3 regions of the Streptomyces sp. NPDC002490 genome follow, and region 2 is predicted to be linked to each of the others. Evidence: riboswitches for the same ligand, from Rfam matches in the RefSeq annotation. Region 2 holds a riboswitch; each other region holds the start of a gene.
What was found. Region 2 has a riboswitch for cyclic di-AMP ahead of ABT092_RS14845 (M23 family metallopeptidase). Riboswitches for the same ligand answer to the same signal wherever they lie in the genome.

Region 1: another riboswitch for cyclic di-AMP. It lies ahead of ABT092_RS15970 (M23 family metallopeptidase); the one in region 2 lies ahead of ABT092_RS14845 (M23 family metallopeptidase).
Region 3: another riboswitch for cyclic di-AMP. It lies ahead of ABT092_RS12975 (LysM peptidoglycan-binding domain-containing protein); the one in region 2 lies ahead of ABT092_RS14845 (M23 family metallopeptidase).

What each region holds. Positions count from the first base shown of each region.
Region 1 covers NZ_JBEOWM010000021.1:90,764-100,677, reverse strand. Annotated here, with positions in the region: gene ABT092_RS16000 (phosphorylase family protein) at 1-525, shown strand, start outside; gene hpnH (adenosyl-hopene transferase HpnH) at 532-1,554, shown strand; gene ABT092_RS15990 (aspartate aminotransferase family protein) at 1,604-2,989, shown strand; gene ABT092_RS15985 (helix-turn-helix domain-containing protein) at 3,073-3,732, shown strand; gene ABT092_RS15980 (DUF6126 family protein) at 3,729-3,908, shown strand; gene ABT092_RS15975 (tyrosine-protein phosphatase) at 3,933-4,730, opposite strand; cyclic di-AMP (ydaO/yuaA leader) riboswitch at 5,229-5,347, shown strand; gene ABT092_RS15970 (M23 family metallopeptidase) at 5,350-6,354, shown strand; gene ABT092_RS15965 (SGNH/GDSL hydrolase family protein) at 6,558-7,349, shown strand; gene ABT092_RS15960 (STM4011 family radical SAM protein) at 7,369-8,256, opposite strand; gene ABT092_RS15955 (STM4012 family radical SAM protein) at 8,262-9,644, opposite strand; gene ABT092_RS15950 (STM4013/SEN3800 family hydrolase) at 9,661-9,914, opposite strand, start outside.
Region 2 covers NZ_JBEOWM010000019.1:97,096-107,009, reverse strand. Annotated here, with positions in the region: gene ABT092_RS14870 (alkaline phosphatase family protein) at 1-629, opposite strand, end outside; gene ABT092_RS14865 (DUF5998 family protein) at 629-1,216, opposite strand; gene ABT092_RS14860 (bifunctional acetate--CoA ligase family protein/GNAT family N-acetyltransferase) at 1,341-4,175, opposite strand; gene ABT092_RS14855 (HPr family phosphocarrier protein) at 4,416-4,697, shown strand; gene ABT092_RS14850 (GntR family transcriptional regulator) at 5,038-5,751, opposite strand; gene ABT092_RS14845 (M23 family metallopeptidase) at 5,994-6,785, opposite strand; cyclic di-AMP (ydaO/yuaA leader) riboswitch at 6,797-6,960, opposite strand; gene ABT092_RS14840 (M16 family metallopeptidase) at 7,409-8,776, opposite strand; gene ABT092_RS14835 (M16 family metallopeptidase) at 8,800-9,914, opposite strand, start outside.
Region 3 covers NZ_JBEOWM010000016.1:72,259-82,172, forward strand. Annotated here, with positions in the region: gene ABT092_RS12965 (FtsB family cell division protein) at 1-397, opposite strand, end outside; gene eno (phosphopyruvate hydratase) at 537-1,817, opposite strand; gene ABT092_RS12975 (LysM peptidoglycan-binding domain-containing protein) at 2,234-2,992, opposite strand; cyclic di-AMP (ydaO/yuaA leader) riboswitch at 2,996-3,184, opposite strand; gene ABT092_RS12980 (transglycosylase family protein) at 3,360-4,484, opposite strand; gene ABT092_RS12985 (cytochrome P450 family protein) at 4,831-6,090, opposite strand; gene ABT092_RS12990 (nucleoside triphosphate pyrophosphohydrolase) at 6,092-7,084, opposite strand; gene ABT092_RS12995 (SurA N-terminal domain-containing protein) at 7,136-7,810, opposite strand; gene ABT092_RS13000 (serine/threonine-protein kinase) at 8,012-9,586, opposite strand; gene ABT092_RS13005 (hypothetical protein) at 9,583-9,914, opposite strand, start outside.

The DNA.
Region 1 (9,914 bases), on a different contig from region 2:
GCGGCCCGGGCGCTGTCCCGGGCCCTGGAGCGCCCCGCCCTGCACGACGCGGCAGTCCTGGCCACCGGCTTCTGCGCGGGGCTCGCCCCGGGGATGCGCCCGGGGGACCTGGTGGTCGCCGAGGAGACCCGGGACGCACAGGGCTCGGTCCGCTGCTCCGGCACCGGTCCGCTGGTCGAGGCGCTGCTGCGACAGTCGCCCGGGCGGACCGTGCACACCGGAGTGCTGATCGGTTCCGACCACGTCATCCGGGGGGCCGAACGCGCCGCGCTGCGCGCCACGGGGGCCATCGCGGTGGACATGGAGTCGGCGGTGAGCCTGCGCACCGCCGTGCGCGCCCCCGGAAGCGGTTCCCGGCCGGGCCCCCGCCCCGTTGCGGCCGTCCGGGTGGTCGTCGACGCCCCCGCACACGAACTCGTCCGCATCGGCACCCTGCGCGGTGGAATATCGGCTTTCCGCGTTCTCCGCGCCGTGCTCCCCGTCTTCAGTGAATGGCACCGCACTGTGATGCTCCCCCGGAGGTGAGCTGAGATGGCCATGCCGCTCCGCCAGTCCGTCAAGGTCGCGACCTACCTCTTCGAACAGAAGCTCCGCAAGCGGGACAAGTTTCCGCTGATCGTGGAGCTCGAACCGCTCTTCGCCTGCAACCTCAAGTGCGAGGGCTGCGGAAAGATCCAGCACCCGGCAGGGGTGTTGAAGCAACGGATGCCGGTCGCGCAGGCTGTCGGGGCGGTCCTGGAGTCCGGGGCCCCGATGGTCTCCATCGCGGGTGGCGAACCCCTGATGCACCCGCACATCGACGAGATCGTGCGCCAGTTGGTGGCCAGGAAGAAGTACGTCTTCCTGTGCACCAACGCCTTGCTGATGCGCAAGAAGATGGAGAGGTTCACCCCCTCCCCGTACTTCGCCTTCGCCGTGCACATCGACGGACTGCGGGAGCGTCACGACGAGTCGGTGGCCAAGGAGGGCGTGTTCGACGAGGCGGTGGCGGCGATCGAGCAGGCCAAGGAGCGCGGCTTCCGGGTCACCACCAACTCCACCTTCTTCAACACCGACACCCCGCAGACCGTCATCGAGGTCCTCAACTACCTCAACGACGACCTCCGGGTGGACGAGATGATGATCTCGCCTGCCTACGCCTACGAGAAGGCACCGGACCAGGAGCACTTCCTCGGCGTGGAACAGACCCGCGAACTCTTCCGGAAGGCGTTCGCCGGCGGCAACCGCCGCCGCTGGCGACTTAACCACTCGCCGCTGTTCCTCGACTTCCTGGAGGGCAGGGTCGACTTCCCCTGCACCGCCTGGGCGATCCCCAACTACTCCCTCTTCGGCTGGCAGCGCCCCTGCTACCTGATGAGCGACGGCTACGTCCCCACCTACCGGGAACTCGTCGAGCAGACGGACTGGGACGCCTACGGCCGGGGCAAGGACCCGCGCTGCGCCAACTGCATGGCCCACTGCGGCTACGAACCCACCGCGGTCCTCGCCACCATGGGATCGCTCAGGGAGAGCCTGCGCGCCGCCCGCGACACGGTCTCGGGCAACCGCGCGTGACGGCACCGCCCCCCGGGCCGACGACGGAGGGAACGGAGGGCGGTCCGCGATGAGCGAGGCGTTCGACCTCGGCGCACTGCTCTCCGAACGCGGCGGCGAGCGGTACGCGTTGCACTCCCGCCACCTCAACCACCAGCTCCCCCGCATGCTGCGCACCATCGGCTTCGACAAGGTCTACGAACGGGCCGAGGGCGCGCACTTCTGGGACGCGGACGGCAACGACCACCTGGACATGCTGGCCGGGTTCGGGGTGATGGGCGTCGGTCGGCACCACCCCGTGGTGCGCAAGGCCCTCCACGACGTGCTGGACGCCTCCCTCGCCGACCTCACCCGCTTCGACTGCCCGCCGCTGCCGGGGCTGCTCGCGGAACGCCTGCTCGCCCACAGCCCCCATCTGGACCGGGTGTTCTTCGGCAACAGCGGCACGGAGGCGGTGGAGACCGCGCTCAAGTTCGCCCGCTGCGCCACCGGCCGGCCCCGGGTGCTGTACTGCACGCACGCCTTCCACGGGCTCACCACCGGTGCCCTCTCCGTCAACGGGGAGTCCGGCTTCCGGGAGGGCTTCGGGCCCCTGCTGCCCGACACGGCGGTGCCGCTCGGCGACCTCGATGCGCTCGCCCGGGAGTTGGCGCGCGGCGACGTGGCCGCGCTGATCGTGGAGCCGATCCAGGGCAAGGGCGTCCACGAGGCCCCGCCCGGGTACCTACGCGGCGCCCAGGAGCTGCTGCGTGCGCACCGGGCGCTGCTGATCGCGGACGAGGTGCAGACCGGGCTGGGCAGGACCGGGGACTTCTACGCCCACCAGCACGAGGACGGGGTGGAGCCGGACCTGATCTGCGTGGCGAAGGCCCTGTCCGGGGGGTACGTCCCGGTCGGGGCGACCCTGGGGCGGGACTGGATCTTCCAGAAGGTGTACGCCTCCATGGACCGGGTCCTGGTGCACTCGGCGAGCTTCGGATCGAACGCGCAGGCCATGGCGGCGGGGCTCGCGGTGCTCTGGGTGCTGGAGTCCGAGCACCTGGTGGAGCGCGCCCGTACCGTCGGGGAGCTGCTGCGTTCCCGGCTGGCCGCCCTGGTGGACCGCTACGAGCTGCTGAGCGAGGTGCGGGGCCGGGGGCTGATGATCGGGATCGAGTTCGGCCGCCCCCGGTCGCTGAAGCTGCGGGGCGGCTGGACCATGCTCCAGGCCGCCCGCAAGGGCCTGTTCGCGCAGATGGTGGTGGCCCCCCTGCTCCAGCGGCACCGCATCCTCACCCAGGTGTCCGGGGACCGGCTGGAAGTGATCAAACTGATCCCGCCGCTGGTGGTGGACGAGGCGGACGTGGACCGCTTCGTCACGGCCTTCACCGCCGTGATGGACGACGCGCACCGGGGGGGTGGCCTCATATGGGACTTCGGGAGGACACTGGTGAAGCAGGCGGTGGCCGTCCGCTGAGCGGTGCAGCGACCCGCGATCTCGTTTTTTACCCCTCGGGCAAGAAATTTGCCCGAGGGGCATTTTTCTGGCTCAATCGAAGCATGAGCCACCCAGAGTCCGTCCCTCCCGAGGAACCGCCCGCCGCCGCGGCCCCCGCCCCGGAGACGGCGGTCCCCCTCGTCGCCCCCCGGCTGCGGGAGCTCCGGCGCGGCGCGGGGCTCACCCTGGAGACGGCTGCCGCCGCGGCCGGGTTGTCCCCGGCGCACCTGTCCCGGCTGGAGACCGGTCGACGGCAGCCCTCCCTGCCGATGCTGCTGGCGCTCGCCCGGGTGTACGGCACCACGGTCTCCGAACTGCTCGGCGAAACGGTCGTCGACCGCGACGCCGTGGTGCAGGCCGCCACCATGGAGCCCACCCGGGCCGGCGGCTGGACGTACTGGCAGGCCGGCGCCTCCGGCCGGGGGATGCAGGCCCTGCGGGTCCGGGTGCCGTACGGCACCCAGGGCGACATCGTGCGGGTCCACCCGGGCGAAGAGTGGCTGTACGTCCTGTCCGGGCGGTTGCGGCTCAGGCTCGGGGACAGCACCCACCTCCTCGGCCCCGGTGACAGCGCCCACTTCGACTCGCTGACCCCGCACCGGATCGGCGCCGCCGACGAGGACGGCACCGACCTCCTCTTCGTGCATACCCTGTTGCAGAGTCCGACCGCCGCGCTGTGCCTCGGCCCGGCGGACGGCCACACCCCGGGAGACCTCCGATGACCGAACCCGTACCCCCCACCGACCCCGCGGCGCCTCCGGTCGCCCCGCGGACCTCCACGCCCCGCATGGAGGACAAGATGCCGCCGAGCATCTGGATCCGACTGGTCATCTACGTCGCGGTCGGCCACCTGGTCGCCGCCTTCATCTGGCTGCTGTTCGAGGTCGGAGCCAAGTGACCCCGCCGGCGGCCGGGGACCGGCTCAGTCGAGCAGCCGTCCGCGCAGCCGCTCGCGCAGCCCGGGGGTGAGACCGAGGGCCCGGCGCAGATAGGTGTCGGTGTCGCCCCAACATCGGTCGATCGTCTCGAAGGCGGCCGCCAGGTACTCGACCCGGGCGTCGAAGAGGGGGCTCAGCAACTCCATGGCCTCGGGCGCGGAGCCGTCGACGGCGTCCGCGTCGCGGCGCACCCGGTACCGCCGGTGCGCCGCGTTGGACTTGAGGTAGTCCTCCTCGATCGCGCTCCGCTCGACCCCGAGGGCCAGCAGCGCCACGGCCACGGTGAGTCCGGCCCGGTCCTTGCCCGCGGCGCAGTGCAGCAGGGCGGGCACGCTGTCCTCGGCGAGCGCGTGCAGCACCCGGGCGTGCTCCGCCGTCCGCTGCTCGATCATGACCCGGTAGGACGTCACCATCTGGTCGACGGCGCGCCCCCCGGCCAGCAGGGCGCGGAGTTCGGTGAGGTCGCCGTTGCGCACCATGTGCCAGAACGCGGCGCCGTCGGCCGGGTCGCTGAGCGGGATGTTCACCTGGCGCACCCCGGGGAGCTCCACGTCGTGGCCGTCGAGGGCGCGGTCGGCGTCGTTGCGGAAGTCGAAGACGGTGTGCAGACCGAGCGAGTCGAGGTACCGGCTGTCCCGTGCCGTCGCGCGGGCGAGGTGGCCGCTGCGGAACAGCACCCCGTGGCGGATCCGGCGACCGTCCGCGGTCGGCAGTCCTCCCAGGTCCCGGAAGTTGCGCACGCCGGTCAGTTCGGGCTCGGTGGATGGGATCTGCTGCGTCACGGGGCTCCTCCGGTTCCCCCGCCGGCGCCGTCGGACGGCGGGCCGGTTCAGACGATACGACATCACATCGTCCGACAATCGGGATGTGATGGGCTTTTCTTGTGAAACACGGAGGGCGAGCCCTGGCCTCTATGTCCTGCAATGTGCATTTTCATAGCGTTCGCGAATCTTGGTGGTCCTCATCCCAACTGGGCCGGGAATAAAGCCGCCTGGGGAAGCCGGTCGTGACCGGGATCATAGAGGTCACCGAACGTGGTGGCCGGCCGTGCTCCGCCTGCCGTCCACAGCCCGGGAATTGAGTTCCGCGGCCCCCGCCGTCGTCGACGCAGGGTGACCGGGAAATCCCGCAAGGATCAAGGAATACCTGGTCATCGACGTGCTCGCGGTTGTCCGGGCCGTTCCGGCTCGCTTAGCGTCACGCTCACTCCGGGCGGACGCCGAGTCCTGCCACCGTCCGGCACCCACCGTCGTACCGACATCGGCAGGAGCGGGGAACCCACACGCAGTACGCCGAGTCCGGGCGACCGGACCGGCTCGGGGTGAAGCCGCGCGAGCGCGGCCGGGCACCTCCCGCCCGAATCCGACAGCTCACCTCGTAGGCGCCGGAGAGGAACGCACCATGCCCGCGACGGGTAAGCACCGCCGTCCCACGTCCGCCCGGCTCGTCCGCGCCATCGCCCTCACCGGGTCCGGTGGCGCGGCGGCCCTGGCGCTTCCGCTGATGGGCGCCGCCCAGGCCCACGCCCAGGCCGGGGAGGCCGCCCCCGCCCCCAAGGGCTCCGCCGCCGTCACCGCCCCGGCCGCCCCGCAGGCCCCCGCGGAGCGGACCGCCACCCCCCGCGCCGAGGTCACCACGTACTCCGTGAAGATCGGCGACCACCTGTCGAAGATCGCCGACGAGCAGGACGTGCGCGGCGGCTGGCAGCGGCTGTACCAGGACAACCGGGCCGCGGTCGGCGCCGACCCGAACCTGATCCGCCCCGGTCTGGAGCTCGCCATCGGTGCCCCGGCCGCCGCCCCGCAGTCCGCCGCCCCGAAGCAGGCCGCGCCGAAGGCCGCCGCGCCCGAGGCCCCGGCCCCGAAGGCCGCCCAGCCCCAGGCGCCCGAGGTCCGGCAGGCGGCCCCCGAGAAGGCACCGGCTCCGAAGCCCGCCGCTCCGAAGCCCGCCGCCCCGAAGGTCGCGCCCGCGGCGGCCGAGGCGCCCGCCGCCGCGAACGCCTCAGGCTTCACCCTGCCGGTCGCCAGCGGGGTGGGCACCCCCTACCGGGCCTCCGGCAGCATGTGGTCCAGCGGCTACCACACCGGCGTCGACTTCAGCGTCCCCGCCGGCACGCCGCTCAAGGCGGTCGGCCCGGGCACCGTCGTCTCGGCGGGCTGGGCGGGCGCCTACGGCAACCAGGTGATCATCCAGCACGCCGACGGCAAGTACTCCCAGTACGCCCATCTCTCGCAGCTCGGCGTCAGCGCGGGACAGTCCGTCTCGGGCGGCCAGCAGATCGGCCTCGCCGGTTCCACCGGCAACAGCACCGGGCCGCACCTGCACTTCGAGATCCGCACCTCGCCGACGTACGGCTCCGACATCGACCCGCTGACCTACCTGCGGTCCAAGGGCGTCTCCGTCTGATCCGTCCGGCGACCCGCCGGGAGCTCCCGCACGCGGGGCCGCATCCTCCGATGCGGCCCCGCGTCGCGCTGTACGGGCCTGGCCGTTCCCCTATTCCCGTGTCGTGCCGGTCGACCGCATGGCCTTTCTCACGTCCCGTCAACCCCCTGGAAGGCATTGTTACGGTGGCGTAGGTCACGCCGGGCGAGGAAGGATGGGTCGATGTGACAGCAGAGTCGACGTTCCTCCCCCCTGACGGCATCCGGTCCTACGCAGCGCTCGGCGACAGCTTCACGGAGGGCGTCGGTGACCCCGGGCCCGACGGATCGTTCGTGGGCTGGGCCGACCGGCTGGCCGTCCTCCTGGGCGACCGGCTCCCCGAGCACGCCTTCCGCTACGCCAACCTCGCCGTCCGCGGGCGGCTCCTCGACCAGATCGTCGAGGAGCAGATACCCCGGGCCCGGGAGCTCGCCCCCGACCTGGTGACCTTCTGCGCGGGCGGCAACGACATCATCCGCCCCGGCAGCGATCCCGACGAGGTGGCCGAACGCTTCGAACGCGCCGTCGCCCACCTCGCCTCCACCGTCGGCACGGTCATGCTGACCACCGGGTTCGACACCCGGGGCGTCCCCGTCTTCCGTCGCCTCCGCGGCAAGATCGCCACCTACAACGGCCATGTGCGGGCCATCGCCGACCGCTACCACTGCCCGGTCCTCGACCTGTGGTCCCTCAGGACCGTGCAGGACCGCCGGGCCTGGGACACCGACCGCCTGCACCTCTCGCCCGAGGGGCACACCCGGGTCGCGCTCCGCGCCGCCCAGGTCCTCGACGTCGAGGTGCCCGCCGACCCCGACCAGCCCTGGCCCCCGCTACCGCCCCGCGGCGTCCTCGAAGAACGGCGCGACGACATCCACTGGGCGCGCGAGTACCTGGTGCCCTGGATCGGACGCCGACTGCGCGGGGTGTCCTCCGGCGACCAGGTCGAGGCCAAGCGCCCCGATCTGCTCCCCCTCTGAACGGCCGCTGCCGCCGGGGTCAGCCGGGATCGCCCGGCGACGGTAGCCACACCGTCCCGGACGGTGCCGGAATCCGCTCCAGCACGCCCCCGGCGAACACGTCGTACAGCGGCAGGGACTCCAGGTGCACGTACCCGATGTGGCAGTCGCACCGCGCCAGCGGGCACGGCCGCGGTGCCAGCGCCGCCCGGTACGAACCGTCGTAGAGGTTGCCCAGCACGGACCGGACGAAGTGACAACGCCGCACCGTGCCGTCCCCGTCGACCGACACCACCGACGCACCCGTCCGGCACGGCAGCCCTCCGCTGCGGTGCGGATGACGGCTGAACGGGAACAGCGGATCCACCTCCGTCCAGGCCGCGGCCTCCTCGTCGGTGTACACGTGCCCCTCGGCCGCGTTCACCCACAGGTACACCCGCTCCGGCAACGCCGCCCGCAGCCGCCGGGCGTGCTCCAGGTGCTCCCCGAGCCCCACCACCCCGACGCTGAACCGCACCCCGCGCTCGGACAGGGCGCGGCACTTGTCGAGGAACCGCGCGTAGGGCGTCTGGCCCGGGTGGTACGTGCACCACAAGGCCACCGTGTCGAGGTCCGCCGCGTCGAGCCAGTCGGTGCGGCAACTCAGGTTCGTCTGGATCGCCACCCGCTCCACGTGCTCCTGCCGGGACAACTCCACCAGGGCCCGCCGGTACCAGGACCGCACCAAGCCCTCGCCCCAGGGGGTGAACAGCACCGACAGCCGGCCGTCCCGGTACCCCGTCGCCCAGGCGGTGAACCGCTCCAACGCGGCCCGGTCGGCCCGGAGTTGCTCCCGGCTGTCCCGACGCTTGGCGAACGGGCAGTACGGGCAGTCGTAGTCGCAGGACGCCAGCGGGCCCCGGTACAGCACCGTGAGGTCGGCGCCCACGGCACTCACCGTGCCTCGTAGGCGGCCATCGCGGCCCGCACCTCGGGGGAGAAGAGCTCCGGGCCGACCGCGTCGGAGTGCGCCAGTCCCTCCGCCGACAGCCGCAGCACCCCCGCCGGGGCCGCCGGATCGAGCCAGCCCCGGCGCGCGAACCGGGCCAGCTCGCCCGGGAAGTCCTCCTCCGGTTCGGCGCCGAACCGGGTGCGGTACTCCTCCCGGGCCATGCCCGGGGCCTGGAGCAGCGACTGGAGCAGATGGCGGCGCCGCGCCTCCCCGCCCCCTGCGCCCCCGGCCACGTACCGGCCGTGCACCGGCCGGCCGAAGTCCTCCGTCGTGGTGTACGCGTCGATGATGGACCGCACCTCGCGCTCGTTCACCGCGTAGTCGAAGGAGTAGTGCAGCGTCGAGGTGTACGAGCGCGCCCCGCAGCCCAGCCCCACCATGCCGTCCGTCTGGCAGGCGTGGTCCTCGGGCCCCTCGGCCGGGGCGTCCGCCCGCCGGAACATCCGCATCGACCGCTGCTCGTAGCCCCGGGCCAGCAGGTGGTCCCGACCCGCCCGGTAGAGCCGCAACCGCTGCTCGTCCCACGCGCGCTGTGCCACGTCCACCCTCCGGTGCAGCCCGGTGAGGTTCCGCACGTACAGCGGGTACAGGTACAGCTCCTCCGGGCGCCAGGCCAGGGCGGCGTCCAAGGAGCCCAGCCAGGACTCCTCGGTCTGGCCCGCGATCCCGTAGATCAGGTCGATGTTCAGCACGGGTATCGCGGCCTCCCGTATCCGTCCGAGGGCCGCTTCGACGTCCGCCCGTCGCTGGGGCCGCACCGCCGCCCGCGCCTCCTCGGGCACGAAGCTCTGCACCCCCAGGCTGAGCCGGGTCGCCCCGCGCTCGGCCAGCACCGCCAGGCGGTCCGCGGTGGCCGTCGCCGGCGACGCCTCCACCGACAGCGGCACCGACCGCAGGTCCGCGCCCATCCGCGACTCGGCGAGGTCGCACAGCCGGCCCAACTCGTCCGCGGTCAGGTACGTGGGCGTGCCCCCGCCGAACGCCGCCGTCGCGAAGCGCACCGGACCGTCCCCGTCGAGCGCCTCCCGCACCGCGTCCGCCTGCCGCTCCAGGGCGTCCAGGTAGCGACGCGTCAACTCCCCGGGCGCGCCGATCCGCGTGAACAGGTTGCAGAACCCGCACCGGACCTCGCAGAACGGCACGTGCAGGTAGAGCGAGAGCGCGTCCTTCGGCTCCCCGCGCCACAGCTCCGCGAGGCGGGGGCCGCGGGCGGGCAGCGGACGGTACGCCGTCTTGTGCGGATAGGCGTAGACGTAGTGCTGGTACGGGCGCGGCGGTGCCGTCTCCAGCGCCGTCGGGACCTCGGTCGGGAAGGTGGTGCTCATCGGGTGCCTCTCGGACTCACGGCGCGTCGGCCGGGGACGACGGCGGTAGGAAGAAGTGGGCGTAGGGAACGGTCCAGACGACGTCGTGACCGAGGCGGTGACCCGTGTAACCGTCCTCGCCGTACGCCGTGCCGTGGTCCGAGCAGACGATCGCGAAGCACCGGCGGCGGCTGCTCATCGCGGCGAACAGCCGGCCGACGTGCCGGTCGACGTACTCCAGCGCGGCGGCGTGGGTGCCCCGGTCGTCGCCCGCCTCCCGGGTCGCGCCCG
Region 2 (9,914 bases):
CGGTCACCGGCGGCGAGTTGCTCGGCGGCGACGTCCATGCGCTCCTCGCCGGAGAGGCGTCCGAGGAAGGTGCCGCCGCTCAGCGCGACCTGGGTGAGCGGGGTGTTCTGGAACTGCGGGGCGGACACCTGCGCGGTGTGCACGCCCGCCTCGTGCGCGCGCTGGAAGACGGTGGGGTGCGGCTGCCACTCGTGCGGCGGCGTCCAGGGGTACCAGCGGAGCTGGTTCATCAGCTCGCCGGTGTCCGGGTTGCGCACCGTGTAGCCGGGCAGACCGTGCTCGCCGGGTGTCAGACCGGTGCCCACCGACGCCAGGGAGGCGGCGGTGGTGGCCGGGTAGCCGGTGGTCAGGGGGCGGCCGGTGCCGCCGAGCGAGCTGGCGATCAGGGCGCTCATGAAGGGCGCCTCGTCGGGGTGGGCCAGCAGTTGCTGCCAGCCCAGCCCGTCGATGAGGAAGACGCAGTTGCGGTCGGCGGGGGTGAGCTGCGGTATCGCGTTCACGGTGCCGGGCACGCCCAGGCCCGCCGCGAGGGTGGGCAGCAGGTCGGCGAGCGAGCCCGAACCGTAGGCGGGCACCGGGGCGGAGTCGAGGGGCAGGGGTTCCACGAAGTCCCAGGCGGACGGGACCATCAGCGACCGGTCTCCGCGGTCGCTTCGGAGAGGGCCTGGGCGAAGGCGAGGGTCTGGCGGACCGCCTCCAGGCCGTCGCCGGCCTCGCTGACCCGCAGGCTCAGGTCATCGGCGGTGGTGCTGCCGGTGTAGCCGTGGTCGGCCTCGCAGTTGGGGTCGCCGCAGGCGGCCGGTTCGAGGTCGATCCGGGCGACGGCCCCCCAGCCGATGGTGAGCACGACCTCGCGGGGCAGCGTTCCGGGGGTGTACGCCTCCGGGTTGGCGACGACCCTGCTGACCACGACCGACGAGATGCGGTCCAGCTTCACGGATTCCGTGGAGGTGGTCGCGAACGGGGTCGGCGAGGAGCCGTCCGCCGCCTGCTCGTCGGTGTGGCTCACGATGAAGCGGGTGCCGGTGAGGACGAGCACGGTGACGTGGCGGCGCACCTCGTTGGAGTCGAAGGTGGTCTCCTGGTGGACCAGGTACGAGCCGATCGGCTCGCTGCCGACCGCGGCCTCCACCGCTTCGGCCACCAGAGCCGGGTAGTAGCCGCTGCGCTCGATCGCCGTGCGCAGCCCCTGGGTCGTCGTACTGGTCTTGGCCATGGCGCCCATCCTACGGCCCCCGCGCCGGGCGTAGGTGTCGCACGAGGTCTCCTGGTGAGCGGAGTGTGCAGCACCACAGCGAGGAAAGGATCACGCCAGGGACGGGCCCGGTCCGGCCGGCCCGTCAGTAGGCGGGGAGGGTCCGCGGCCCCAGGTCGTCCCGGGCCGGCGGGCGGGCGAGACGGACCGTGGCGCCCAGCACGGACAGGCCGTGCTCGGCGACGACCACGGGCTCCAGGGTGATGCCGACGACCTCCGGGTGCTCGTCCACCAGGAGGGAGACGCGCAGCAGGAGCTCTTCGAGGGCGGCGGTGTCCACGGGGGCGGCGCCGCGCCAGCCGAAGAGCACCGGCGCGGTCCGGATGGCCCGGACCACGGAGCGGGCGTCCCGGTCGGTGACGGGGATCAGCCGGTGCGCGGTGTCGCCGAGGAGTTCCGAGGCCGCCCCGGCGAGCCCGAAGGAGAGCACCGCCCCGACGATCGGGTCGATCACGGTGCGGATGACGGTGTCCACCCCCCGCGGGGCCATGGCCTGCACCACGGGCCGCAGCTCGGCCGGGGTGCCCAGGGACTCGGCGAGTTCGGCGTAGCCGCGGCGCAGCTGCTCCTCGTCGGCCAGGTCGAGGCGGACGCTGCCCAGGTCGGCCCGGTGCCGCAGGTGCGGGGCGGTGGCCTTGAGGGCGACCGGGTAGCCGAGCAGTCGGGCGGCGGCGACGGCCTGGTCCGGGCCGGCGGCGGGGAGCGTGGCGTGCACCGCGATGCCGTAGCGGGCGAGCAGGGCCCGGGCCCGGTCCTCGGGGACGGCGAAGCCGCGGGGGTCGTCGTCGGGGTGGGCGTCGAGCAGCCCGGCGATCAGCTCCGCGGCGCCGGCGCGGTCGGCGCCGTCGAGCTCGGGCACCTTGCCGGGGTCGGCGGCCTCGCGGCGCCACTGGGCGTACCGGACGGCCTGGCCGAGGGCGCGGACGGCCCGTTCGGTCGCCGGATAGGCGGGGATGCCGGCGGCGGACGGCTCGATGCCGGCGGGGGCGTCCGGGGCCTCGGGGCGGGGGGCGGCGGCCGGCGGCTCGGCGGGGCGGGGGCCGGTGCCGCTGGCGACGGCCAGCGCCTGCGCCAGCCGGCCCAGTTCGACGTGGGCCACGGCCACCGGCTTGGCGGGGTGGGCGGCGACCGCGGCCCGGAGGGCGCCGGCGAGTTCCTCGTCCGAACCGCCGCCCTCGCCGACCCGCGGGATGGCGGTGACGATCACCGCGTCGCACTCCCGGTCGGCCAGGGCCCGACCCAGCGCCCGCCGGAACTCCTCGGGCGCGGCGGCGGTGCCGAGGTCGAGCGGGCCCAGCGGACGCAGCCCCTCGGAGAGGCAGGCGTCGTAGGTGAGCAGCCCCAGGGATTCGGAGTTGCCGAGGATCGCGACCCGGGGACCGGCCGGCAGCGGTTGACTGGCGAGCAGCAGTCCCGCGTCGACCAGTTCGGTGATGGTGTCGACCCGGACCACGCCGGCCTGCCGCAGCAGGTCCGCGACGGTGGCGTGGGGCAGTTGGGTGGCGGGGACCGCGTGCCCCAGCGGGGAGATGCCGCGGTGCCGGGCGCCCTGGACGACGACCAGGGGCTTGGTGGCCGCGGTGCGGCGGGCGAGCCGGGCGAACTTGCGGGGGTTGCCGATCGACTCCAGGTACATCAGGGCGACGTCGGTGTCCGGGTCGTCGTACCAGTACTGGAGGACGTCGTTGCCGGAGACGTCGGCGCGGTTGCCGGCCGAGACGAAGGTGGACACCCCGGTGACCCCGGGGGCTCCGGTCACCCCGCCGCCGCGGCGGTGCAGCCGGGACAGCAGGGCGATGCCGATGGCCCCGGACTGGGCGAACAGGCCGACCCGACCGGGGCGGGGCATGTCCGGTGCGAGGGAGGCGTTGAGGCGGGTGGCCTCGGAGGTGTTGATGATCCCGAAGGCGTTGGGGCCGATCAGACGCATGCCGTAGGAACGGACCCGGCGCACCAGGGCCCGTTGGCGGGCCCGCCCCTCCTCGCCCAGGTCGGCGTAGCCCGCGGCGACGACCACGAGCCCCTGCACGCCGTGCGCCCCGCACTCGTCCACCACCTGGAGCACCTGCTCGGCGGGGACGGCGACCACGGCGAGGTCGACGGGGGCGCCGATCTCCGCGACGGACCGGTGGGCGGGGACGCCGTCGAGGGCGGTGAGGTCCGCGGGGAACGCCTTGTTCACCGCGTGGAGCCTGCCGGTGAACCCGGCGGCGACCAGGTTCTCCAGGAGCGCACGGCCCGCCCCGCCCGGGGCCCGGCCCACCCCGACGACGGCGACCGACCCGGGGCGCAGCAGTCGTTGGACGGAGCGGGCCTCGGCGCGCTGCTCGCGGGCGTGCTGCACGGCCACGGACGCTTCGGTGGGTTCGATCGCGAACTCCAGCCGGACCACGCCGTCCTCGAAGCTGCGCTTCTGCCGGTAGCCGGCGTCGGTGAACACCTTGATCATCTTGGTGTTGGCCGGAAGCACTTCGGCGGCGAAGCGGCGGATGTCGCGTTCGCGGGCGACCGCGGCTATGTGTTCGAGCAGGGCGGAGGCGACGCCCCGGCCCTGGTGGGCGTCCTGGACCAGGAAGGCGACCTCGGCCTCGTCGGCGGGGGCGGAGGCGGGGCGGCCGTGGGCGTCGATCCGGTCGTAGCGGACGGTGGCGATGAACTCGCCGCCCACGGTCGCGGCAAGGCCGACCCGGTCCACGAAGTCGTGGTGGGTGAAGCGGTGCACGTCCTTGTCGGAGAGCTCCGGGTACGGGGCGAAGAACCGGTAGTACTTCGACTCGTCCGAGACGTGCTCGTAGAAGCTGACCAGCCGGTCGGCGTCCTCGGTGGTGATGGGTCTGATGCGCGCGGTGCCGCCGTCGCGCAACACGACGTCGGCCTCCCAGTGGGACGGGTAGTCGTGCTGGTCCGGCGGGGTCTGCATGGGGTCAGCGTACGGGTCGCGGTCGGCCCGGGCGCGGGGCAGGCTGGGGAGCGCCCCGGGGTCGGTCGGCGGCGCGGCGCCTGGTTTCCGGGCTCCCCCCGGATGGGTACGTGAACGCCCGGTCGACGCGGGCACGGCGCCCGGCGACCGCACGGGCCGGCCGCCACCGCTGTGGGAGACTGGTCTAGACAACCGAAGAGGGTCATACCACCCGAGAGAGCACCTGAAGGGCAGCATCACATGGCTGAGCGCCGCGTCACCGTCGGTTGGGCTGAGGGTCTCCACGCCCGCCCCGCCTCCATCTTCGTCCGGGCGGCCTCGGCCACCGGCCTTCCCGTGACGATCGCCAAGGGGGGCGCCGACCCGGTCAACGCGGCCTCGATGCTGGCGGTGCTGGGGCTGGGTGCGCACGGCGGCGAGGAGGTCGTCCTGGCCTCGGAGGCGGAGGGTGCGGACGCCGCGCTGGACCGACTGGCGAAGTTGGTGGCCGAAGGACTGGAGGAGTTGCCCGAGACGGTGTGAGCCGGGCGGGTGGGCCCGCCGTCACGGGCCGCTCCCGGCGGGGCGGAGCGGCCTCTCGGGGGACCGGACCCACGGGAGGCGGTCCGACCGGCGCCCGTCGTGGTGCGCCAGGGCCGTTCCGGGGAGGACGCCTCCCCCGCGTTCGGCCCGCATCGCTTCACGGGAATTCACGAATCCCGCACCGCACCACGAGGCCCGCGGATCGCTTTCCGTCACACCGGCGGATGCATCGGCCCGATCGTCAGAGAATTCACTTCCCTCGCCTTCGGCACGCACGGCACCGAAATGAAGAGTGAATTCCTACGGCAATCCCGCCTCCTCCTTTTCTACCGTCCCCGTGTTACCGGGACGCACCCGCCGTGTTGACGGAATGTTTCCCCGCCCGCGTGCCGGCCGCCGCCCCGTCGTCCCCCGGCCGGTGCGGGAACCGGCGGCGACGGGCCACCATCGCGCCGATCTCGCGCTCGGTGTGGGCGGCCATCAGGGTGCCGGCGCGTTCCGCGTCCCCGCGGGCCACCGCGTCCACGAGGACTCCGTGCTCGACCCACTGCTCGGCCGGTCGCGCCGCCGGCTCGACGGTGTACATCCAGGTGATCTTGTGCCGGAGCTGGGTGAGCATCGCGGTGAGCCCCTGGCCTCCCGAAGCCTGGTCCAAGGTCTCGTGGAACCAGGTGCCCAGCGAGCGGAGTTCCTCGCCCGTGCCGTTCTCGGCCCGCTCCCGCCCCAGCCGCACCAGACCGCGCAGCACCTTCAGGTGGGCTTCGGTGCGCCGCTCGGCGGCCCGGGACGCCCCCAGCGGCTCCAGCAGCCGGCGCACCTCCAGCAGATCGGCCGCCTCCCGTTCGGTCGGCCGGGCGACGCAGGCCCCGGCGTGCCGACGGGTGACCACGAACCCCTCGGCCTCCAGGGTGCGCAGCGCCTCGCGCACCGGCACCCGGGAAACGCCGTAGCGACGGGCCAGCACTTCCTCGGTGAGGCGGCTCCCGCATTCCAGGACACCGCTGACGATGTCATCCCGAATGGCCGAGCACACCGCCGTGGCGGGAATACTCACGATCGGACCTCCGCTTTATGTCCGCACACCGCGGTCGATCGACTCTGATTCGATGACTCTATTGCAGTACGCGGAATTTTCCGACCCGCACGGGAATTCCTCACACCGATGGGACGGCCGCCACGTATCGAACGGACGGACAGGCGGGCGGGCGGGCCCGGACGTGCGGAAGGGCCCCGGCGGGTGGCCGGGGCCCTTCGGTGCTCACGGTGTCGACGGAACGTTCCGCCGGAGCGGGTGGGTCAGAGGTTGACCCCGTGGCTGCGGAGGTAGGCCAGGGGGTCGAGGTCGGAGCCGTAGTCGGCGCCGGTCCGGGCCTCGAAGTGCAGGTGCGAGCCGGTGACGTTGCCGGTGGCCCCGGCCAGTCCGATCTGCTGCCCGGTGGTGACGGCCTGGCCCGCGAAGACGGCCACCGACGAGAGGTGGGCGTACTGGGTGTAGGTGCCGTCGTGCATCTTGATGACGACGTTGTTGCCGTACGCGCCGGCCCAGCCGGCTTCGACGACGGTGCCGTAGCCCACGGACTGGACCGGGGTGCCGGTGCTGGCGTGGAAGTCGATGCCGGTGTGGGTGCCGGAGGACCAGATGTTGCCGCCCGCTCCGTAGGACGTGGAGACGTAGCTGCCGGCGATCGGGCTCACGTAGGTGTTGAGGCGCTTGCGCTCGGCCTCGCGGGCGGCGCGTTCCTGGGCCTCGCGCTCTTTCGCCGCCTCGGCCTCGGCCTGCCGCTTCTGCTCGGCGGCCCGCAGCTTGGCCTCCGCCTCGGCCAGCTCCATGGCGGCGGCCTCGTCGGCGGCGATCTGCTGGGCGGCGGCCTGGGCGTCGATCTCGTCGGCGACGGCGTCGCCGATGGACACCGTCTTGGTGAGGCCCGTGTCCTCCAGCGAGGACGGCTCCTGGGCGGCCAGGGCCGGTGAAGCGAGGGTACCGATGACACCGGTCGTGGTGAGGGTGGCGACGCCGGCGACGTTCGCGGTGGTCCGCGAGATGCGCGTGGGGCGACGGTGCTTACCGGTGGCACGGGTGAACGCCATGAAGTGGCTGTCCTTTCCTTCCCTCTCGCCTACCGGGTTAGCTGACGGGTTCGGAGCAGGAAGGTCTCCTACGGACCCCCTCCGCGTGGCGACGGGCGTCCGATTCACCCCAGGGACGGATCGGGTCCCCGGCTCCCCTGGCTCGCACCGTACGGGGACTCGGCGATGACTGTCCGGTGCCGCGACTGCGGCGTACCGCACGACGGACAGCCGCCCCGACGCTACGGGGAGGATCTTCGGTACGACAAACGGAACGGCCGTTTTGTAGCGCACGCCACACCGCGGACCGCAACCTCCCGCCCTTTCGGGACATCCGTCCCACACCGCACTCCTGACGGAACGACACGACGGACCCCCTCGCGGGGTACGGTCCGGAGCGCGTCGCGCCGGTACGGCCGCGGCCCTTGCCGTCCGGTGTCCGCGGCGCGCGGAGACGGCGGACGGGCGGGAATCCGCCTCCGCCCGGTACCGCCTGAGCCGCCGTCCGCTCGGTCACCGGCTGCGCCCGCTGTTCGACGCCGCCCCCGCCCGCGTGGTCGCCACCGCACCGAGCGACTGCCGAGCGGGTGTTGAGCCACCGTGCGGGCCCGCGGGCCGCAAGGGGTCCGCGGGCCCGCACGCGGTCAGCCGGTCACGACCGTGACCTCGCCGATGCCCAGGGCGCGCACGGGCTCCTCGATCTGCGCCGCGTCACCCACCAGGACCGTCACCAGCCGGTCCACCGGGAAGGCGTTCACCGCGGCCGCCGTCGCCTCCACGGTGCCGGTGGCCGCCAAGCGCTGGTACAGCTGCCCCTGGTAGTCGTCGGGGAGCCCCTGCTCGACCTGGTCGGCGAGGGTGCCCGCGACGGCCGCGGCCGTCTCGTACTTCAACGGGGCGACCCCCACCAGGTTCTGCACGGCCACGTCCCGCTCCGCGTCGGTGAGCCCTTCCGCGGCGAGAGTGCGCAACACCGTCCACAGGTCCGTCAGCGCGGGCCCGGTGGACTCGGTGTCGACGGAGCCGGAGATGGCGAGCATCGCCGCCCCGGTGCCCTCCGAGGTGGAGCGCAGCACCTGGCCAAAGGCCCGCACCCCGTAGGTGTAGCCCTTCTCCTCGCGCAGCACGCGGTCCAGCCGCGAGGTGAGGGTGCCGCCCAGGCAGTAGGTGCCCAGCACCTGCGCGGGCCACACCCGGTCGTGCCGGTCGGCACCGATCCGTCCGATGAGCAGCTGCGTCTGCACCGCGCCGGGGCGGTCCACGATGAACACCCGCCCGGTGTCGTCGGCGGTCACCGGCGCAACGACCCGGGGGGCCGAGGGGCTGCCGGTCCAGGCGCCGAGGGTGTCGGCGAGGAGTCCCTCCACGTCCAGGCCGGCGAGGTCGCCGACGACGACGGCCGTGGTGGTGGCGGGGCGCACGTGCTTCTCGTAGAAGGCGCGGACGGCCGCCGCGTCGATCGCCGCCACGGTCTCCTCGGTGCCCTGGCGGGGCCGGGACATCCGCGCCTCGGCGGGAAAGAGCTGGCGGTACAGCTCCTTGGCCGCGCGGCGGGACGGGTTCGCGGCCTCGTGCGGGATCTCGTCGAGGCGGTTGCGGACCAGCCGCTCGACCTCGCTGTCGGCGAAGGCCGGGGCGCGCAGGGCGTCGGCGAGGAGCCCGAGGGCCTTCGCCAGCCGGGAGGCGGGCACTTCGAGGGAGATCCGCACGCAGGGGTGGTCGGCGTGGGCGTCCAGGGTGGCGCCGCAGCGCTCCAGCTCGGCGGCGAACTCCTCGGCGGAGTGCTTGTCGGTGCCCTCGGAGAACGCCCGGGCCATGATGGTGGCGACGCCGTCGAGGCCGGCCGGTTCGGCGTCCAGCGGGCTGTCCAGCAGCACCTCCACGGCGACGACCTGCTGGCCCGGACGGTCGCAGCGCAGCACGGTCAGGCCGTTGCCGAGGGTGTGCCGGGTGGGCTCGGGGAAGGCCCAGGGGCGGGCCGTGCCGGCCTGCGGCTGGGGGTGGAAGTCCATGGTCACGGTGGGTTCGGCGGTGGTCACTTGGCCGCCTCCTCGTCTGCGTTCTCGTCGGCGTCGGCCTGCGGCTGCTCCAGCGGTTCGTAGACGAGCACCGCGCGGTTGTCGGGCCGCAGGCGCGCCGCGGCCACCTCACGCACCTCCTCCGCGGTGACGTCCAGCACCCGCTGGACGGCGGTGAGGGCGAGCTGGGGGTCACCGAACAGGACCGCGTACCGGCACAGTTCGTCGGCGCGGCCGGCGACGGTGCCGAGCCGGTCCAGCCACTCGCGCTCCAACTGGGCCTGGGCCCGTTCCATCTCCTCGGGCGTGGGGCCCTGGGCGGCGAACCGGGCCAGTTCCTCGTCCACGGCGGCCTCGATCTCGGGGACCTCGACGCCGGCGGAGGTCTTCACGTCCAGCCAGCCCAGCGAGGGCGCGCCGGCCAGGCGGAGCAGCCCGAAGCCGGCGCCGACCGCGGTGCGGTCGCGGCGGACCAGCCGGTTGTAGATGCGGGAGGACTCGCCGCCGCCGAGGACGGTGAGCGCCAGGTCGGCCGCGTCGGCCGCGCGGGTGCCGTCCTCCGGGAGCCGGTAGGCGGCCATCAGCGCGCGGGAGGGCACCTCCTCCTCGACGAGCTGGCGCAGTTCCCCGCCGATGACCTCGGGCAGCGCTCCGTCGCGCGGGGCGGGCTTGCCGTCGTGCCCGGGGATGGAGCCGAAGTACTTCTCGATCCAGGCGAGCGTCCGCTCCGGGTCGATGTCGCCGACCACGGAGAGCACCGCGTTGTTGGGCGCGTAGTAGGTGCGGAAGAAGTCCCGCGCGTCCTCCAGTGTCGCCGCGTCCAGGTCGGCCATCGAGCCGATCGGGGTGTGGTGGTACGGGTGGCCGTCCGGGAAGGCGAGGGCGGTGAGCTTCTCGAAGGCGGTGCCGTAGGGGACGTTGTCGTAGCGCTGGCGGCGCTCGTTCTTGACCACGGCGCGCTGGTTGTCGAGGGATTCCAGGTCGAGCGCGGCGAGCAGCGAGCCCATCCGGTCGGCCTCCAGCCACAGCGCCAGCTCCAGCTGGTGCGCGGGCATGGTCTCGAAGTAGTTGGTCCGTTCGAAGCTGGTGGTGCCGTTGAGGGAGCCGCCGGCGCCCTGCACCAGTTCGAAGT
Region 3 (9,914 bases), on a different contig from region 2:
CGCGCGGGTCCTGCGCGGACCGCGGGTCCACGATGGTGTAGCCGATCTCACCGGGCAGCACGTAGTGCAGCCGCTCCCTGATCCGCTGCTCGGCGTAGGCGTCGTCCTGCCAGCGGGCCTTGGCGTCCCGGAGCTGTTCGACGCGGGCGCGGGCGTCCTCGCGGTCCTGGAGCTGGTCGGCGATCTCGGCGCGCTGGGAGACGTACTGGCGCAGCGGGAGGGCGAGGGCGACGGCCAGGGTGCACACCACCAGCGTCAGCAGGGCGGCCCGGCCGGTGAGGCGGGAGCGGCGCGCCTGACGGCGGGTCTGGGAGCGGTAGACCCGGGCGGCGGTCTGCTCGCCGAGCACCCGCAGCCTGGTCGCGGTCGAGAACCGGTCCCGGTCCTTGACGGCCATCTCTCGGCCTCCCCGTCACTCCCGTGATGTGCGTACGTCCCCGCACACGGTACGGGACCGGGTGCGGGGACGTTCGCAGCCACCCTCGCCGGTGCCCGGTCGGGGGCCCGGACGGGGGTGGCCGCGCGGCTCGTGCCGATCAGCCCTTGAAGCGGGGGAAGGCGCTGCGACCGGCGTACACGGCGGCGTCGTCGAGGATCTCCTCGATGCGCAGCAGCTGGTTGTACTTGGCGACGCGCTCGGAGCGGGCCGGGGCACCGGTCTTGATCTGGCCGCAGTTGGTGGCGACGGCGAGGTCGGCGATGGTGACGTCCTCGGTCTCGCCGGAGCGGTGGCTCATCATGCACTTGAAGCCGCTGCGCTGGGCGAGCTCCACGGCGTCCAGGGTCTCGGTGAGCGAACCGATCTGGTTGACCTTGACGAGCAGGGCGTTCGCGGAGTTCTCCTCGATGCCGCGGGCCAGGCGCTCGGGGTTGGTGACGAACAGGTCGTCGCCGACGAGCTGGACCTTGTCGCCGAGGCGGCTGGTGATCTCGTTCCAGCCGGCCCAGTCGTCCTCGAACAGCGGGTCCTCGATCGAGACCAGCGGGTACGCGTCGACGAGCTCCGCGTAGTAGTCGGTCATCTCGGCGGCGGTGCGCTCCTTGCCCTCGAAGACGTACACGCCGTCCTTGTAGAACTCGGAGGCGGCCACGTCGAGGGCGAGGGCGACCTGCTGGCCGGGGGTGTAACCGGCCTCCTTGATCGCTTCGAGGATCAGGTCGAGGGCCTCGCGGTTGGAGCCGAGGTTGGGGGCGAAGCCGCCCTCGTCGCCGAGGCCGGTGTTCAGGCCCTTGGCCTTCAGCACCTTCTTCAGGGTGTGGTAGACCTCGGTGCCCCAGCGCAGGGCCTCGGAGAAGGACTCGGCGCCGATCGGCGCGATCATGAACTCCTGGATGTCCACGTTGGAGTCGGCGTGCGAGCCGCCGTTCAGGATGTTCATCATCGGCACCGGCAGCAGGTGCGCGTTGGGGCCGCCCAGGTAGCGGAACAGCGGCAGGTCGCTGGCCTCGGAGGCGGCGTGCGCGACGGCGAGGGAGACGCCGAGGATGGCGTTGGCGCCGAGCGAGGACTTGTCCGGGGTGGCGTCCAGGTCGAACATCGCCTGGTCGATCAGGCGCTGCTCGGTGGCGTCGTAGCCGACGAGCTCCGGACCGATCTGCTCGATGACCGCGAGGACGGCCTTCTCGACGCCCTTGCCGCCGTAGCGGTTGGCGTCGCCGTCCCGCAGTTCGAGGGCCTCGAAGGCGCCCGTGGAGGCGCCGGACGGAACGGCGGCACGGCCGGTGCTGCCGTCGTCGAGGCCGACCTCGACCTCGACCGTGGGATTGCCTCGGGAGTCCAGGATTTCCCGGGCTACGACGACGTCGATGGACGGCACGAGCATCTCCTTCTGGGATGTGACGCGAGTATGCGGGGCCGGTGGTCCCGCCGCCCCTGAGCCTAACGGCCCCGGGGAGGTCGGCCACTCGGCCGCCCGCCCTGTGGACAAACGGAAACCAAATTGTTCCGTCCGCAAACAAATGGGTGCCCGGGGCTTCACTTGAGCCCCGGGCGTGTCGGATTTCCGGGGGCTCCCGGACACACCTCCGCCCCGGCGCGGGGATCGTGCACCGGGGCGGACTGACCCGAGGGGACGGGTCCCGGTCGGGCCGGGGCGCGGCTCGACCGGGGGGTGCGGCTCGCGGCCGGGGCGGGCCGGAGCCTGGGGTGGTCCGAACGGCCGGGGCGTGCCCGGCCCCCGGCGCACGCACCGATGGGGCGGCGCGGCGGCGGGAGCGGGTCCCCGGCGCGGGGTCAGGAGAGGTGGAGCTGCTGACCCGGGTAGATGAAGTCGGCGTCGTCGATGATGTCGTCGTTCAGCTCGAACAGCCGCTGCCAGCCGCCCTTGACGCCCTCGGCCGCGGCGATGGCGCTCAGGCTGTCGCCCCGGACGACCTTGTACTCGCCGTCGCCCTTCTGCACCTTCTTGCCGGTGGGGGTCTGGACCGTCTTGGCCGGAGCGGCGGGCTTCGCCTGCGGGGCCGGCTGCGCGGGCTGGGCCGCCGGGGCGCGGTCCTGGGTGCGGGCGGCGCGCTGCTCGGTCTGCTGCTTGGGTGCGGCCTGCTGCTGCGGCGCGGTCTGCTGCGGCTGGGGCTTGGGGGCGGCCTGCTGCTGGGGCACGGCGGCGCCGCCGCCGTAGGGGGCGTTGGACAGGCCGACGCCGCAGCTCGGCCAGGCGCCCTTGCCCTGACCCGCGAGGACCTTCTCGGCTATCTCGATCTGCTGCGCCTTGGAGGCCAGGTTGGCGGTGGGCGCGTACTTGGTGCCGCCGAAGGCGGCCCAGGTGGAGGCGGAGAACTGGAGGCCGCCGTAGTAACCGTTGCCGGTGTTGATGGACCAGTTGCCGCCCGACTCGCACTGGGCGACGCGGTCCCACTCGGCGGCGGTGGCGGCCGACGCGCTGGTCGCCGTCATCAGCGGGGCGGCCACGGCCGCACCGGTCACACCCGCGACGGTGACGATTCGGGTGGCCTTGCCGGGCTTGCGGTGCTTGCCCTTGCCGGAGAACAGCATGAGTCATCCCCTCACCGACGCCTACGAGGTGAGCTGTCGGGTTCGGGCCGAGTGAGTGCCCGGCCGCGCCTGACGCGCGGCTCCACCCCTAGCCGTCCGGTGGCCCGTCGGGAGTCCCGTTTCGACTCCCGAGGCCGGCCCGTTCGGCGCTTACCTTGGTTCCCCCGCTCCTGCCAACGGCGCTTCACGCGACGACTGGTCCCGAGCCACCGTCGGCAGGATTCGGCGTGACGGCGATCGGTGTCCGCATCGGCGAACGGCACTGACCGTATGCATGGGCGGGGGTGAAACTCAAAGCCATGGACGTCCGATGAGACCCATGTCTCACTTCCACCCCACGCGCCAAATTAGGACATTAGGTGTCGAACTACTGCTTCTTCTCGGGCTTTTCGGGCGCCAGGTCGAGGCTCTGACCGGGCACGATGTGGTGCGGGTCGCCCCCCACGGTGCCCTTGTTGCCGTCGTAGAGCGCGGCCCAACCCCCTTCGACGCCCTGGGAGTCGGCGATGGCCGACAGGTTGTCACCGGACTTGACGGTGTACGAGGCGTCCAGCGCCTCCCGTTCCGTGCTGCGGGAAGCGTGCTTGCCGATGCTCTCCTCGCTCCGGGAGGCGGTGGCCTCCTCGGTCGCCGCCTCGCCCCGGTGACGGCCGGTGCCGGCGTCGACCTCGGCCTCCGCCGCGCCCGCTTCGGTGGCGCCGGTGGTGCCGGACGGTTCGGTCGAGGGCGTCGCACCCGGCTCGCCGGACTCGGTTCCGGTGCCCTCGCCCGGGGTCTGACCGGGACTCTCCGTACCGGGCGAGGACGGAGCGGTCGGATCGGTCGACGGCGAGGAGCCGGGGGTCTCGGAGGAGCCCTCGTCCGGCGAGGACGACGGGGAGTCGGAGGGCGAGGCCGGCGACGAGGGGGTGGTGCCCGAGGAGCTCGGCACCTCCGAGGGGTCGGTGGTGGGCGCCTTGGACGCACCGGACTCGTTCTCCGGCTTCGGCCGGTCGGCGGTGGAGAGGGAGGCGTCCGTCTTACCCGAGGTCACTCCGGCCGACACCCCGTCGGAGACGCTGCCGCTCTTCTTGCCGGGCTGCACCGGACCGCCCGGGTCCACTTCGGCCGCCGGGCCGCCCTTGTCGAGCCCCACGGCCGCACTGCAACCCGGCCATGCGGCGGGTCCCTGCGCGGCGAGGATGCGCTCGCCGACCGCGATCTGCTGGGAGCGGCTGGCCTGGTCGGGGCTGACCGCGTAGGAGAGGCCGCCGTGCTTCTCCCAGGCCTCCTGGCCGATCTGGAGCCCACCGTAGAAACCGTTGCCGTCGTTGGCGCTCCAGGCACCGCCGCTCTCGCACTCCGCCAGCCGGTCCCAGGTCGCGGCCTCCGCCGCGCTCGCACCCGTGGCGCCCAGCAGCGGCAGGGCGATCGCGGAGCTGGTGACCCCTGCCGCGACGACCAGAGCGGGGGCCTGACGGGGGCGTCGATGACGACCGTTCCCGGAGAGCATGCGGTGGCCTTTCGTGCGACAACGGGGACCGACCCGCGGCGGTTGGAGGCCGCCGAAGTCGTCGTGAACGTAACCGGAGTCGAACGCTTGTCACAAGTTAATGCAGCGCAGATCACGCGAACATCACGGATGTGATGTCACATCAACACCACTCGTCACGGAACTCGCTCCCCTCCCCTATCTGGGGGACGGCCCGACCCATCGGCCACCGGGCGACAACTCCCCTGGCCAACAAGCGGGTTGACACGTCGGCGAGGCGGTTGACGCCGTTCCCGACCGGTATGCACCCGGTGCGGAACACCTACGGATACCCACCGGAGTGCACCCCGTCGGGCGGAATGCCGCCTCAGCGCGGGGTGAACCGGACCGGCAACGTCCGTAGCCCGCGCATGATCAGACCCCCGCGCCAGCGCAGTTCCTCCGGAGCCGCGGCCAGTTCGAGGTCCGGCAACCGGCGTAGCAGGGTGGCCAGCGCGGTCTGCCCCTCCAGACGGGCCAACGGAGCGCCCAGGCAGTAGTGGATGCCGTGGCCGTAGCCCAGGTGCGGATTGTCGCGGCGGGTCAGGTCGAGGTGGTCGGGGCGGTCGAAGCGGGCCGGGTCGCGATCGGCCGCGGCCAGCACCACCAGCACCGGGTCCCCCCGCTCGACGTCCTGCCCGCCCAGGCGCAGCGGCTCGGTGGCGAACCGCCAGGTGGCCATCTCCACGGGGCCGTCGTAGCGCAGCAGTTCCTCCACCGCAGTGGTCAACAGCCCGGTGCTCCCGGCGGTCCCGTCGTTCAGCGACCCTTGCAGCAGCGCGCGCTGTTCGGGGTGGGTGAGCAGGGCGAACGTGCCGTTGCCGATCAGGTTGACGGTCGTTTCGAACCCCGCGAACAGGAGGATGAACGCCATCGCCGCGGCCTCGCCCTCGGTGAGGTGCTCGCCGTGGTCGGACGCCCGGATCAGCCCCGAGATCAGGTCCTCGCCCGGGTCGGCCCGCTTGCGGTGGATCAGGTCCACCAGGTAGCCGCGCATCTTCTTCACGCTGCGCGCGACCCCGCCCCGCGGGCCCCCGCCGTGCCGGATCATCATCCCGGCCCAGTCGCGGAAGTCGTCCTGGTCCTCGGCGGGCACCCCCAGCAGATCGCAAATGGCGTAGATGGGCAGCGGGAAGGCGAACTCGTGGATGAGGTCGGCCTCGCCGCGGGCGGCGAAGTCGTCGATGAAGCGGTCCGTCAACTGCTGTACCCGGGGTGCGAACGCGGCCACCCGGCGCGGGGTGAACGCCTTGGAGACCAGGCGCCGCAACCGGGTGTGGTCGGGCGGGTCGATGTTGAGCAGGTGGGTCATCAACTCGGCCTTGCGCTCGCCGGGGATGCCGGTCCGACCCCTGGCGTGCGCCGGCTCGTCGTGGTGCTCCGGGTTCTTGCTGAGCCGACCGTCCGCGAGGGCGCGGCGGGCGTCGGCGTAGCGGGTGACCAACCACGCCTCCACCCCGCTCGGCAGTCGGGTGCGGTGCACCGGGGCGTGCTCCCGCAGCCAGGCGTACGCCGGGTACGGATCGGTCGCGAACTCCCAGCTGAACAGGGCGGGCCCGGTCGGCGCGCCCCCGGACGTCCCGGACACCTCAGACACCCTCGGCGGCGCGGATCGCGTCCCGGTAGCTGCGGGCCGCGGCCCGCAGCGCGGTCTCCGGGTCGACGCCCTCGTCCTGGGCGCGGACGGCCAGCGCCAGCAGCGCGTAGCCGAGGCCCTCACCGGTGGGCACGGGGACCTCCAGGCCCGCGGAGCCGACCCGGGCGGCGAGCTTGCCGACGAGGGCCAGGGCGGGCTGGGCCAGCGGAACGCCGTCGGTGACCGAGGTGCGCCGGTGCTTCTCCTCGGCCTTGGTGCTCAGCCAGAGCGCCTGGACCTCCTCGGGGGTGGTCGCGGTGGCGTCGCCGAAGAGGTGCGGATGGCGGTGGACCAGTTTGGTGACGAGCCCGGCGGCCACGTCGTCGATGGAGAACGGCCGTTCCGCGTCGTCCTGGGCGATGCGGGCGTGGAAGACCACCTGGAGCAGGACGTCGCCGAGTTCCTCGCGCAGCTCGTCCCGGTCGTCGGTCTCGATGGCCTCGACGAGTTCGTACGCCTCCTCGACGGCGTGCCGGGCCAGGCCGCGGTGGGTGCGCAGGGACGACCAGGGGCAGTCCAGCCGGATGCGGTCCATGACCTGCACGACGTCCAGCAGCCGGGCGCCGGGGAGGTCGTAGGAGGCGGGCAGCAACTCCAGCTCCGGCATGACGGTGCGGCCGGAGCCGGCGAGGCGGGCCAGTCCGTCGGTGAGCCGGGGCTCCCCCTCGTCCCGGGCGAGGACGGCCACCGTGCGGCCGGCCGCCGCGTCGACCAGGTCCCGGGCGTCGGGCTCGACGGCCTCCACCGTCACCCCCGCCTCCCGTAGATAGGGGAGCTGGGGGTGGTCGGGGTCCGCGCAGAGCACGCGGTCGGCGGTGCGCAGTACCTGCCAGGCGGGCCAGGACAGCAGTCCGGGCGCCACCCGGTGGCTGGTGGTGACCAGGACGACGCGGCCCGGCGCGCCGCCGGGTCCGCGCTGATCGGCGTCGGTGTCGTTCTCCCTCACCCGACGAACCTAGCCCACCGCGCGGTGCCCCGCCGGTGCGGGGCGGGCGGGTCAGAGGACGGTGGCCCCGGGGTCCGGCTCGCTCACCGCGCGCACCCACGGAGTGGGCGCGTCCACCCGGCCGACCCGGCCGTTCTCGGCGACGCTCCAGGTGCCGTAGCGGGGGTTGAGGCGGACGCCGAGCGCCTCGGAGGCGTTCCCGAGCGCCTTCCAGAAGGTCCGCTGGCCGGCCGGGGTGTTCATGTCCGCGCCCAGGGCCTCGGAGAGCTTCTGCGCGCTGACCTCCGTGCGCAGGCTGGCGTCGAGTTGGCTCGGCGGCACGTTGTACTGCTGGAGCCAGGCGGCCTGGAGCCCCTTCTCGCCGCCGGCCTGGAGGGCCAGCCCCTTGCGCAACTGCTGGACGTCCTTGCGGGTCACGCCGACCCCGGCGTCGTGCGCGGCCCTGGCCAGCACCCGGTCCAGCACCATGGTGTGCAGCGTGGAACGGGTCAGTTCGCCGGAGCCCGCGAGGACCTGCGCGTACTGGGCGTCGTCCTCGATCGCCGTGCGCTGGGCGGCGCGCACCGCGTTGACCCGGCCCTCCAGCTGTTCGACGGTGATCCGCTGCTCGCCGACGACGGCCGCCGCGCCCGGCCGTGCGTCGTTGCCGCAGGCGGTGAGCAGGGGGGTCGCCGCGAGCAGGGCGGCGGCGGAGAGGGTGACTGCGGTGCGACGGCGGCGGTGCAAAGGAGCCTCCCGGCGGCGAGATTGTGCTTCGGTGCACAAAGTCCAGCGGTGATCGATGGTAGGCAGTGGCCGGTGGTTCGGCCACTGGTTCGGCAGACCTGATTCCGCCGAAGTGGCGGCCGGCCCCGATGCACCAACGAGCCGCCGACGGCCGGGGTACGCGTGTCACCCGGTGCGCGCCGCGCGGGCGGCGGCGGCCGGTCAGCCCCTGACCTGGCCCAACCACTGGAGGGTGCGCTGGACCTCCACCGGGATCGGGTGGCCGGGTCCGTGCCGTCCGGTGGCGTCGTGCAGCAGCCGCACCAGGGTGTCGTGGGCGGCGGTCCGGTCGCCGAGGGCGAGCAGCAGGTGCCCGATGCGGCGGCGGATCTCGAACGGCAGGTCGGGGTCGGCGGCGGTGTAGGGGTTCTGGGCGTACGGGTTGTCGTGGTGCTCGAAGTGCGGCAGCAGGGCGCGGTACTCGGCGAGCGCGGCGGCGGGTTCGCCGAGTTGCTCCAGGCAGTGCGCGGCGTCGTAGCGGAAGCGCAGGGCCTGGGGGTCGGCGGGGCCGGCCTCGGCGGCCCGGTCCTCGGCGAGGCGGTGCAGTTCGGGCAGGGCGCGCCGGTACTGGCCGTCGTCCATGAGGGTGGCCGCGTACTGCTTGCGCAGGGTGCGCACCACGGGGGACCGTTCGCCGTGCTGGGCGGCGGCGGCGGGCAGGATCGCGCCGAGGATGTCGACGGCCTGGGTGATCCGGCCCTCGCCGAGCAGGCGCTTGACCTCGTCGACGGCCACCGCCACGTCGGGGCGGCCGGGGCCGGTGGTGCCCGCGGTCGGTGCGGCGACCGGCGGGGCCGCGGGGCGGGGCGCGGGGGTGACCGCGCGGTCGGGCCAGGGGGCGTGCGGGCGCAGGAAGGGGCGGGTGGGGTCGAGGGGCGCGCCGGTCGGGGCGCCGCGCTGCGGGAGCAGCGGCAGCAGGTGCTCGTACACCTCCTGGGCGCTGGCCGGGCGGTGCTGGGGGTCCTTGGAGAGCAGGCGGAGCACCAGGGACTCCAGGGCCTCGGGGACCTCGGGGCGGCGTCGGCGGACCGGGAGCGGCGGTTCGTAGAGGTGGCGGTGGAGCACGCCGAGCGCGGTGGAGCCGGCGAAGGGCACGTCACCGCTGAGGAGTTCGTGCAGCAGCACCCCGAGCGCGTACAGGTCGGTGTAGGGGCCGACGGCGCCGCCCATGGCCTGTTCGGGCGCCATGTAGGCGGGGCTGCCGATGGGGGAACCGGTGTGGGTGAGGCGGGTGGTGTCGGAGTCCATGACGGAGGCGACGCCGAGGTCGAGCACGGTGACGGTGCCGTCCTGGCGGACCATCACGTTGCGGGGCTTGAGGTCGCGGTGGACTATCGGCACGGCGTGCACGGCGGAGAGCACCGCGCACAGTTGGGCGGCGACGGCGACCGCCCAGGGCCAGGGGTAGGGGTCGTGTTCGGCGAGGTGGTCGGAGAGGTCGGCGCCGTCGACGTACTGCATCACGAGGTAGAGGTCGCCGTCCTCGCTGCCGGCGTCGTGCACGGTGACCAGCCCCGGGTGGTCGACCTGGGCGGTGATGCGGCACTCGCGCACGAAGCGGCGGCGCAGTTCCTCGGTCTCGGCGCTGCCGGGGCCGGTGACCCGGTCGGGGCGGAGCAGCTTGACCGCGACCCGGCGGTCGAGGCGCTGGTCGTAGGCGGTCCAGACCTGGCCCATGCCGCCCTGGCCGATGAGGGTGGAGAGCGCGTAGCGGTCGGCGACGACGCGTCCGGTCACCAGGCGTCCCCTCCGCGGCCCCGGGGGTCGCCGTGGTCGGGTTCCTGGCGGCGCAGGTAGTCGCTGAGCTCGTCGAGTTCGGCGCGGACCTGGTCGATGCGGCCGGGCGCGGGGGGTGGCACCGGCGGCGGGCTCGGGGAGTGCGCCGGGGGCGCGGGCACCGGGCCGGGGCCCGGGTACGGGGGTGCGGGGGCGGCCGGGTGGGTGACGGAGTGCGGGGCGACAGGGTGTCCGGAGTGCGGGGCAACCGGGGGTCCGGGGTGCGCGGTCGGGGGGTAGCCGTAGCCGGCCGTCGGGGCCGCGGGCGGCACGGGGCGGGGCGGGTGGG